DNA from 3 places in the Actinomadura citrea genome. Region 1 is predicted to be linked to each of the others. Evidence: riboswitches for the same ligand, from Rfam matches in the RefSeq annotation. Region 1 holds a riboswitch; each other region holds the start of a gene.
The links. A riboswitch is a leader RNA that binds a small molecule or an ion and turns the genes downstream of it on or off. The one in region 1 is predicted to bind cyclic di-AMP.

Region 1 (3,264 bases):
GCGGGCAGGTCTACTGGCGCGGGGCGCACGGCGACCACCTTGAGGAGATCGTCCGCGACGCGACGCGTCTGGTCGCCTCCCTCCGGGGGAACGGAACCGGACGGACCGGCGCCGCGGTCTGATCACGAAGACGGAGAGGAGCTGGTCGCGATCGATCTCGTGGTGGTGGGGGCGGCGATCCTCGCGGACGGGCGGCTGCTGGCCGCCCAGCGCGCCGAGCCGCCGCACATGGCGGGCGGCTGGGAGCTCCCCGGCGGCAAGGTCGACCCCGGGGAGTCGGACGAGGACGCCCTGGTACGCGAGTGCCACGAGGAACTGGCCGTGAAGGTGCGCCTCGTCCGCCGCGTCGGCGGCGACTGGCGCCTGAGCGAGCGCGCCGTCCTGCGCGTCTGGACGGCCGAGCTGGCAGAAGGCGAGCCCCAGCCTCTGGAACACCTGGAACTCCGCTGGCTGACCCCGCCCGAGCTCTACGACGTCGACTGGCTCCCCGGCGACCGCCCAGTGATAGACCTCCTGGCCGCCCAGGGCCTCACCTAGAACCTCCTGAACCCGGGCCCGCCCCGCGGGGATCCACCCGGGCGCCCAAGCCCGAACGCGCCGACCCTGGCCACCGCCGAAACCAAGCAACAACCTGAAGGACCGCGATCGCGTCCGGAGGCAGGTTCGAGCGAAGCGTGAATCTGATCGAGATCGGCCGAGCACCCAAGCCGTTCACGACCGACCTCAGCCGCCACAGCAACCCCGCAACAACCCCAAGGGCCGCGATCGCGTCCGAAGGCAGGTTCAAGCGAAGCGAGAACCTGATCGCGCAGCGAGCCGCAAGGCGAGACGAAGCGATGCCAGCGATCGCCCGCGTTTATCGACGATGGAGGGCCGCCAGGCCCGAAGGAGGAGAAAAACGCTAAGAAATACGGTTCGCGCCTGCGAAGTCCGAGCGGTCGGAGAGTTTGGAGATTTTGACCACATCGCCGGTCTGGGGGGCGTGGAGGTACTTGCCGTCGCCCAGGTAGATGCCCATGTGGTGCAGGTTGCCGCCGAAGTACACGAGGTCGCCGGAGCGGAGCGCGCCGCGCGAGACCTTGGTTCCCATGGCGAACAGGTCGCCGGTGTAGTGCGGGAGGCCGGGCTTGCCGACCTGGCCGTAGGCCCAGACGACGAGGCCGGAGCAGTCGAAGCTGCTCGGTCCGGCGGCGGCCCACACGTACGGGGAGCCGAGCTTGGTGAGCGCCTTGCGGGCCATCTTCGCGGGCAGGCCGGAGCCCTTGACGGTGGCGCTGAGGCCGGTGCGCGGGTCGCTCGCGTGGGTGGTGGTCAGCTTGTCGAGGCGCTTCATCACCTCGGAGACCTTGGTCCTGGCCGCCTCGCGCGCCTTCTTGGCGTCGTCCCAGGCCTTCTTGACCTGGGCGGTCTTCGCCTTCGCGGTGCGCTCCGCGGCGTCGGCCTGGTCGATCTGCTTCTTCAGGGCGAGGACGGCTGTGGCCTGGCTCTGCGCGAGGTAGGCGCGGTCGGACAGCCCCTCGGGGGAGGCGCCGGAGCCGAAGAGGACGTCGGGGCTGCCGGCCATGTAGTTCGCGGCGGCCAGGGCGCCGAGCCGCCGGCGGGCGGGCTCGGCGAGGGCGCGCAGCCGCTCGGCCTCCTTGGTGGCGTCCTGCTCGGCCTTGCGGGCCTTGTTGAACTCCACACGGGCCTTGTTGAACTTCTCCGTGAGGATCTCGGCCTCTTCGTTCAGCGCGTCGAGGCTCTTGCGCAGGCCCTTCTCGGTCGTCGGCGTGGGGCTCGGAGCCGACGGCGCGGAGGCGGGCCGGAACGGCTGCGCGGCGTGGGCGAGGTTCGGCGCGGTGGCGCCGAGGCCGATCAGGAGCAGGGTGGCGGTGGCGGTGGGCAGAACGCGACGCCGCCGGTGGGAATCCGGAGCCAAGCCGGTGTTCTCCTCTCCTCGTACGCCTACCGGGTTAGCTGACGGGTTCGGGCCGGAGTCGCCCTACGACGAGCGTCGATTCACCCCGAGGGTGGTGGGTCCCCGGTTCTCCCGCGGGAGATTCGGCGTTCCGGCCGCAGTCCCGGGGGGTGGGACTCCGGACGACCGGATCTCGGGCAGATTACAAAGGATGCGCAAAGTTGGCCAATCGAGGCCCGTGCGACCGGTGGGACGAACGGCTCGGAGTGGGTGGTACGCACGGCCAAGTAGAATGGGTACTGCCGCGTGTCTGCGGCGACTCCCGAACTCTCACGCAAGGCGAACCCGCATGCCCATCTCCACGCGCGACGACCTCCGTAACGTTGCGATCGTCGCCCACGTCGACCATGGCAAGACGACGCTGGTCGACGCCATGCTCTGGCAGTCCGGCGCCTTCCGCGAGAACCAGGACGTCGACGACCGGGTGCTCGACTCCAACGACCTGGAGCGCGAGAAGGGGATCACCATCCTCGCGAAGAACACCGCGGTCCTGCACAACGGGCTGACCATCAACATCATCGACACTCCGGGGCACGCCGACTTCGGCGGCGAGGTCGAGCGCGGCCTGTCCATGGTGGACGGCGTCGTGCTCCTGGTGGACGCCAGCGAGGGCCCGCTCCCGCAGACCCGGTTCGTGCTGCGCAAGGCGCTCGAGGCGCGGCTGCCGGTGATCCTTGTCGTGAACAAGACCGACCGTCCCGACGCGCGCATCGACGAGGTCGTGGACGAGACCTACGAGCTCTTCATGGACCTCGACGCCGACGAGGAGCAGATCGACTTCCCGATCGTGTTCGCGTCCGGCCGCGCCGGGCGGGCCTCGCTCGACAAGCCCGCGGACGGCACGATGCCCGGCAGCGACGACCTGGAGCCGCTGTTCAAGGTCATCACCGAGACGATCCCCGCGCCGTCCTACGACCCGGACGCCCCGCTCCAGGCGCACGTGACGAACCTGGACGCCTCCAGCTACCTCGGCCGGATCGCGCTGTGCCGGGTGCACGCCGGCACGATCAAGAAGGGCCAGCAGGTCGCCTGGTGCCGGCACGACGGCAGCGTCGACCGGGTGAAGATCACCGAGCTGCTGATGACGGAGGCGCTCACCCGCAAGCCCGCGGACGACGCCGGGCCCGGCGACATCATCGCCATCGCCGGCATCCCCGACATCATGATCGGCGACACCATCGCCGATCCGGAGGACCCGCGCCCGCTGCCGCTGATCACGGTGGACGAGCCCGCGATCTCCATGACGATCGGCACCAACACCGGTCCGATGGCGGGCCGCGAGAAGGGCACCAAGGTCACCGCCCGGA
Region 2 (3,264 bases), 2.0 Mb from region 1:
TGGATCTCCAGCCGGTCGGCGAAGTTGGCCGGCTCGGCGCGCCGGTTGGAGATCGACGGCGCCGGCGTCCGCTCCCTGACCAGCCAGTTGTAGACGCGGTGCGGGATCAGGGCGGTCCGTCCCGCCTCCAGGTAGGCCTCGGCGGTGAACAGCAGGTCCTCGTAGTGCAGCCGCTCGACGAACCGCAGCCCGTGCTCCTCCAGGAAGCCGCGCCGGTACGCCTTGTTGGTCGAGAGGGTGTCGTAGAGGAGATCGGGGTTCTCGCTCAGCGAGTCGTAGACGACGCTGTGCCGGTAGAGCCACGGGTACCAGGGGCGGATCCGCCCCTTGGCGCCCTCGGGCAGGTCGAGGAAGATCCGGTCGCAGAGCCCCGAGACCATGTCGGCGCCGGTGTCCTCGGCGGCGGCGAGGAGGTTGAGGCAGGCGTGCCGGTCCAGCAGATCGTCGCTGTCGAGGAACATCACGTACCGGCCGGTGGACGCCTCGATCCCGGTGTTGCGGGGGCGGCCGCAGCCGCCGGAGTTGACCGGCAGGTGGACGGCCCGGACCCGCCCCGGATGGGCTGCGGCGAGCCGGTCGGCGGCCTCGCCCGTGCCGTCGGTGCTCGCGTCGTCGACGATCAACGTCTCGACGCCGCCCAGGGACTGCGCCAGCGCCGAGGCCACCGCCCGCGGAAGCCTCCGGGCGTCGTTGTAGGCGATCACCACCACGCTGACATCCGGGCGCACCGCCATGGGCATCCCCCTCCGCAGACTCCGGCGTGCTGGATACCTATCCAGGAACTCCGCACTGAGCTCCAAGGGGGATCAAAGGCTGTCAACGCTTAGCATTACCCACCGTCAGCGGAGGCATTGGGCACAACACCCGGAACGCCAGAAGGCGCCCGGCGGGAGGCCGGGCGCCTTCGTCACACGTGCGCCGTCTCGTAGGGCGTCGCGTCAGCGGGCGTAGTCGGGGTAGCCGTAGCCGACGACCTGCGACTTGTCGCGGACCTTCTTCTGCACCGCGTTGTCGGTGTTGCCCTCGATGGTGGAGATGGTGCCGTTGCCGTTGTCCTTGACGACGATGCCGACGTGGTCGATGTCGCCGATGCCGGCCTTCGAGCCGTCCTGCCAGTCGTAGAACACCACGGCGCCGGGCTTGGCGGTGTGGCCCCAGCGATCGGTCTGCTTGAACCAGCTGGCGTGCTGGACGGTGTAGGCGTCCCAGCCCATGTTCTTGACGCCGGTCTGGGCGCCGAGCCAGGAGACGAACATGTTGCACCACTGGGCGCCGTTGTACTCCTTGACCGAGAAGCCGCCGTCGCGCTTGGCGGTGGCCTTTGCCTGGGGAGTCGAGACGTACCACTTGTGGTACTTGGTCTCACCACCCTTGCCCTCGTGGATGCCGACCTGCTTCTGCGCGAGCTTGATCACTTCAGCGGGCTTGACGGCGTGCGGGGGGACCTTGAAGCCCTCGCGCCGGGCCTCGGCCGCGGCGTTCTCGGCCTTCACCGTCTTGGCCTTGGAGGACTTGTGCGCGGTGGTGCCCTGCTCGGCGACCACCGCCGTCTGGGTGGAGGTGTCGGCGACCGCGCGGCCGCCGGCGAGGGGGTTGACCACAGAGAGCCCGACCGCGCCCGCCAGGACCGCGCCTACGGCGACGCCGACGGCCTTGTCCTCGGGGCTGAGGCGGTTGAGCGAAAGTCGATCGAAAAGACCGGACATGCAGGGAATCTCCTTGTCTTCCATGGCGCCTACCGGGTTAGCTGACGGATTCGGGCATGGAAGCAGCCCTACGGCGCGACTCTCGGGCGCGCCGATTCACCCCAGAAACGTGGGTCCCCGGCTCCGTTCCGGTCGCACTGACCGGACGGACTCGGCCTCGCACCGCGCGAGCGGTGCAGGTTTACGGATTTCTCACTGACAGATCTTGATGAGGGGGCGCGCGTCACTGGCGCGCATCGCGTGCGGATTCCGCTCCGCGATCCTCGGCCGCGCATGGTGCGGCCGGTGGCAACGCATGGGACGCGTTGCGTGATTCGGGATCGAAGGTACCAACCTTCTCAAGAAAAGCAAACCAGGCATAAAGCAAAGTCTTGCCTGCTCAAGGCCCTTCCAAGAGACTCCCAACACCGGGACGGCGCCGCCTCTTCCCGATCTTTGTCGAGACGCCCCTCAGCCCCTTGCCCGCCGTACTTACCGGGCCTTCGGGAAAAGGTAAAGAAGATCGAATGGGGGGCGGCCGGCACTCCCGCCCCCGGTCTCCACCACCCGCCCGCCCCTCCGGGTGAGGCGCACGTCACATTCGGCGATCTCCGCTGGTCAGGCGTGCGGTTCGTCACCGCGAGGCTCGGACGATCACTCCACGTGGATGGCGAAGAGCGTGGTGTCGTCCGCCGCCCGGTCGTGCTCCATCCGCGCGAGAACCTCGTCCAGCACCCGGTCGGGACGCGTGGAGGAGTCCTGCAGGATGTGGGTCAGGCGGGCGATCCGCTCGTCCAGATCCGCGTCCCTGCGCTCCACCAGGCCGTCGGTGTAGAGGAAGAGCATGTCGCCCGGCTTCAGCCCGGTGGTGATCGTCGTGTACTCCCAGCCGGCCATGGCGCCGAGCATCGGGTCGCGGACCACCTCCAGCGGGGTCGCCCGCCCGTCCCGCACCAGGATCGGCGGCGGATGGCCCGCGCACGTCCACTCCAGGAGGTGCCGGGACGGGTCGTAGTGGGCGACGATGGCGGTGCCCGTCGCGGGCGGGTCCATGGCGCCGATCAGCTCGTTCAGCCAGCCGACCAGCCGTCCCGCCCGCTCCCCCGTGCAGGCGAGGCCCAGCAGGCCGTTCCGGGTCCGCGCCATCGCCGCCGCCGCCGGCAGCCCGTGCCCGGCGGCGTCCCCGATGGCGAACATCGCCCGCCCGTCCTGCAGCGCACGGGTCGCGAACCAGTCGCCGCCGATACGGGCCGTGCTCTCCGCCGCCATGCTGCGGATCGAGGTGCGCATGCCCGGGAGCTGCTCGACCTCGTCCTCGTCCGGCAGGATGGCCCGCCGCAGCGTCACCGCCACGCGCCGCTCCTGCGCCGTCCGCGCCTGCTGGCGCAGCATCTGCCGCCGGGTCTCGGCCAGCGCGTGCTCCACCCCGCGCCGCCGGGTGATGTCCTGCGAGACGATGTTGATCGAGACGGGCAGCCCGGACTCGCCGAGCACGGGCTCGGCGAACACCCACAGATGGCGGGGCGCCCCGTCAGGGCCGGTCACGCGGTGCTCCGCCTCCACCGGTTCGCGGCGCGAG
Region 3 (3,264 bases), 6.7 Mb from region 1:
GGAAACAGCCACACTCGCACGTCGTGGCACCGACGATTTCGGGCTGAGCGAGGAAGAGATCCGGTTGCTCGCCCAGATCGCCAGCGGTGTCACCGCCGATGTGGCGGCACGCAAGCTGGAACTGAGCGCTCGGACCTTGCGGCGCCGGCTGCGGACGATCTGCGACCGGCTGGAGGTCAACACCCCTATCGAGGCCGTGGTGTGGGCGGCCCGGAGGCAGCTCATCTAGCGATGCACCCCCCGACGCTCGCCAGGGGACGGCGAGCGTCATCCGGAGAAACGGCGGCTCATCCGAATTCCGTCCGACCCCGCAGCGGCGGCGCCCGCGCCCTGGCAGGTAGGTCCCTGCAGAAGGCGTCGCCGCGGACGGCGTTCGGGCCTGACAGGCCCACCCTGCCCGCCTCGATCTCCGGCGAGCCCGGCCCCGCGACGGCTCTGGCCGGCGCGCCCCGGCCCGATCAGTTCAGCATGGTGAACGGCACCGCGAACCCGGTCGGCGTGACGGGTCGGCTCCGACAGCACTGACCGACCTCGCGACGGGCCTGATCGACGCACCTCGGCCGACCAGGGCGGCGCGGTCGGCCCCACGATGGTCGATCGGCTTCACAGAGTCGACGGGTGCGGTGGCGGGGTTCTAGGGCCTTTCTCGAAGTCGCCTCGGGCACGCGCGCGAACGCGTGACCTGCCCGGTGCAGCGAAGCCGGAGGCGAGCGAAACCGGGCTGATCGCGAAGCGATGCCGCGTTCGCCCAGGCCCGGTCACGTAGCGAGCCGCCAGGCGAGCGAAGTGGGCCGGGACTTTGGAACACAGCTAGGCGACCCGGACGCCGCCCGCGAAGGGGCGTCCGTTCATGGAGGCGATCTTCACGACGTCCCCGGTGTGCGGGGCGTGCAGCATCTTGTCGCCGCCGACGTAGATCCCCATGTGGTGCAGGTCGGAGTAGAAGAAGACGAGGTCGCCCGGCTGAAGATCGCCGCGCGACACGTGCGTCCCGGCGTTCCACTGGCTGCCGGTGTAGTGCGGCAGGTTGATGCCGACCTGCTTGTAGGCCCACATCGTGAGGCCGGAGCAGTCGAAGGTGGTCGGGCCGGCGGCGCCCCACACGTACGGGCGGCCGATCTTGCCCATCGCGTACCGGAGCGCCTGCGCGGCCTTGCCGGTGCCGATGACGGGGAGCTTGGCGAGCTGGGTGGGGTCCTTGTCGACGAGCTTGCCGCGGATCTTCTCGTAGGCGTCGGTGATCTTCGTGCGCTGCGAGTCGAGCTGCGTCTTCAGGGCCTTCACCTGCTTGGCGCGGGCCTCGGCAGACTTGCGGGCACGCTGAGCGGACTGCATGGCCTGCATCAGCCCGAGCACCTGGGTGCTGTCCTGCTTGGCGAAGTAGTGGAGGGTCGCGGCCTGGTCGAGGATGGACTGCGGGTCCTGGGAGGCGACGAACGAGACCGCGGGGTCGGAGCCGCCCTGCATGTAGCTCGTCGCCGCGAGAGATCCGACCTTCTGGCGGAGCGCCTCCAGCGTCTTCTCCTGGCGCTTGGCGTTCTCCGTGGCGACCTTGGCGGCGCGCTGCGACTGCGCGAGCCTGACCTTCAGCCCGTTGTACTGCTCGGTGAGCTGTTCCAGCTGGTCGGCGAGCTTGAGCGCCTTCGTCCTCAGCTCCTTGGCGGAGGGCTCGGGGTCGGCGTGCGCGACGGCGATCGCATGCGGGGCGATCGCGTGCGGAGCGGCCGAAACGACGGCGAGCGCGCCGACCATGATGGCCGCGCGCCCACGGAAGTGTGAAAGGGAAGCATGCCGCGATCGCTTCACGAATACTCCTCTCCTCAGCCGCCTACCGGGTTAGCTGACGGGTTGGGGCCGGAGCGGCCCGTCCGCGTCCGTGGGCGAACCGATCGCCCGCGACTGCGGATTCACCCCTCACGGTGGTCGCTCAGGGCGATTCCCCGAAACGCTCCGAAAGTGGGTCCCCGGCTCCCCGGGCAGCTGGTTGCGACCCGTGGGACTCGGCGGTGCGGCCTCCGTCCTACGGTGGGCCGACGTCAGCGATGGACACTAACGGACCCCGCATTGGATGCCAACCAGAACATGCGAATTCGCAGGTCGCGCTGCGCGGTGAACGAGGGAATCGCCGGATGGGTCGCGTTCCGTGCGCTGTGTTCTGCCTCACTTTTCGACCCCCCCTCGGCAGTGCCTAGTCTCTTTTATCTAGTCACTTGCGCGCGGTGCTCGGCACGGTTGGACGGAGGGCGTCGCCCGGCGAGCACGCGGCGTTCGATAATCTCGCCTGCTTGTGGAAGTCGTGATCCGGCGTGCACGTACCGCCGACGTCCAGGAGATCCGCAGGCTCGTCGACCTGTACGCCGGGTCGGGGCGTCGCCTGCTGAAGAAGACGACGGTCAAGCTGTACGAGGACGTCCAGGAGTTCTGGGTCGCCGAGGACGTCCAGCACGGGACGCCGGGGCCGCTCGTCGGCTGCGGCGCCCTCCACGTCATGTGGGAGGACCTCGCGGAAGTCCGTTCGGTCGCCGTGGACAAAGGATGCGGGGGACGGGGAATCGGGCACCGGATCGTGACCCGCCTCCTGGAGAACGCGCGTGAACTCGGCGTGCGAAGGGTGTTCTGCCTTACCTTCGAGGTGGAGTTCTTCGCCCGCCACGGCTTCCAGCAGATCCTGGGGACTCCGGTGGCGCCAGAGGTGTACGAAGAACTTCTCCGCTCCTACGACGAAGGCGTGGCAGAGTTCTTGAACCTCGACCGGGTCAAGCCGAATACGTTGGGCAACACCCGGATGTTGCTTCGCCTGGAGGACTGAGATGAGCGATTCCCCCCACGGCGGGCGGCCTTACCAGCCCCGGCAGGGGCAGGGTTCCTACGGCCCGCCGCCTCCGTACCAAGGTTCTCAGTGGCAGCAACCACAGCAGCGGTCGTCCCAGCAGCAGTGGGAGCAGCAGTCCCAGCAGCAATGGCAGCCGCAACAGGAGCAGTGGAACCAGCAGCCCGCCTACGACGACTACGGCTCCTACGACGACGGCGGTGAGCCGGTGCTGGCGCCGATCCACCGTAGGGCGGGAGCGCGAATCATCGACAACGCGCTCGTCGCGGTCTTCGGGTTCGCGCTCGTCCTCCCGGTGACGATCGGCGCATTCGGTCTGGGCAAGCCCGGCAGCAAGACGGAAGACGAGGGGGGTGTGTGGAACTGGCCCATCATCTTCACCCTCTTCTGCGTCCTGTCCGTGCTGCCGTTCATCTACGAGGCCGTGCAGTTGT

Region 2: another riboswitch for cyclic di-AMP. It lies ahead of BJ999_RS17750 (CHAP domain-containing protein); the one in region 1 lies ahead of BJ999_RS08460 (C40 family peptidase).
Region 3: another riboswitch for cyclic di-AMP. It lies ahead of BJ999_RS38870 (C40 family peptidase); the one in region 1 lies ahead of BJ999_RS08460 (C40 family peptidase).

Annotation. Positions count from the first base shown of each region.
Region 1 covers NZ_JACCBT010000001.1:1,754,029-1,757,292, forward strand. The annotation lists gene BJ999_RS08450 (Mut7-C RNAse domain-containing protein) at 1-122, shown strand, start outside; gene BJ999_RS08455 ((deoxy)nucleoside triphosphate pyrophosphohydrolase) at 151-537, shown strand; gene BJ999_RS08460 (C40 family peptidase) at 902-1,918, opposite strand; cyclic di-AMP (ydaO/yuaA leader) riboswitch at 1,926-2,056, opposite strand; gene typA (translational GTPase TypA) at 2,247-3,264, shown strand, end outside.
Region 2 covers NZ_JACCBT010000001.1:3,767,327-3,770,590, reverse strand. The annotation lists gene BJ999_RS17755 (bifunctional glycosyltransferase/CDP-glycerol:glycerophosphate glycerophosphotransferase) at 1-734, opposite strand, end outside; gene BJ999_RS17750 (CHAP domain-containing protein) at 939-1,706, opposite strand; cyclic di-AMP (ydaO/yuaA leader) riboswitch at 1,718-1,873, opposite strand; gene BJ999_RS17745 (PP2C family protein-serine/threonine phosphatase) at 2,340-3,264, opposite strand, start outside.
Region 3 covers NZ_JACCBT010000001.1:8,483,494-8,486,757, reverse strand. The annotation lists gene BJ999_RS38875 (transcriptional regulator) at 1-229, shown strand, start outside; gene BJ999_RS38870 (C40 family peptidase) at 811-1,752, opposite strand; cyclic di-AMP (ydaO/yuaA leader) riboswitch at 1,810-2,016, opposite strand; gene BJ999_RS38865 (amino-acid N-acetyltransferase) at 2,288-2,809, shown strand; gene BJ999_RS38860 (RDD family protein) at 2,811-3,264, shown strand, end outside.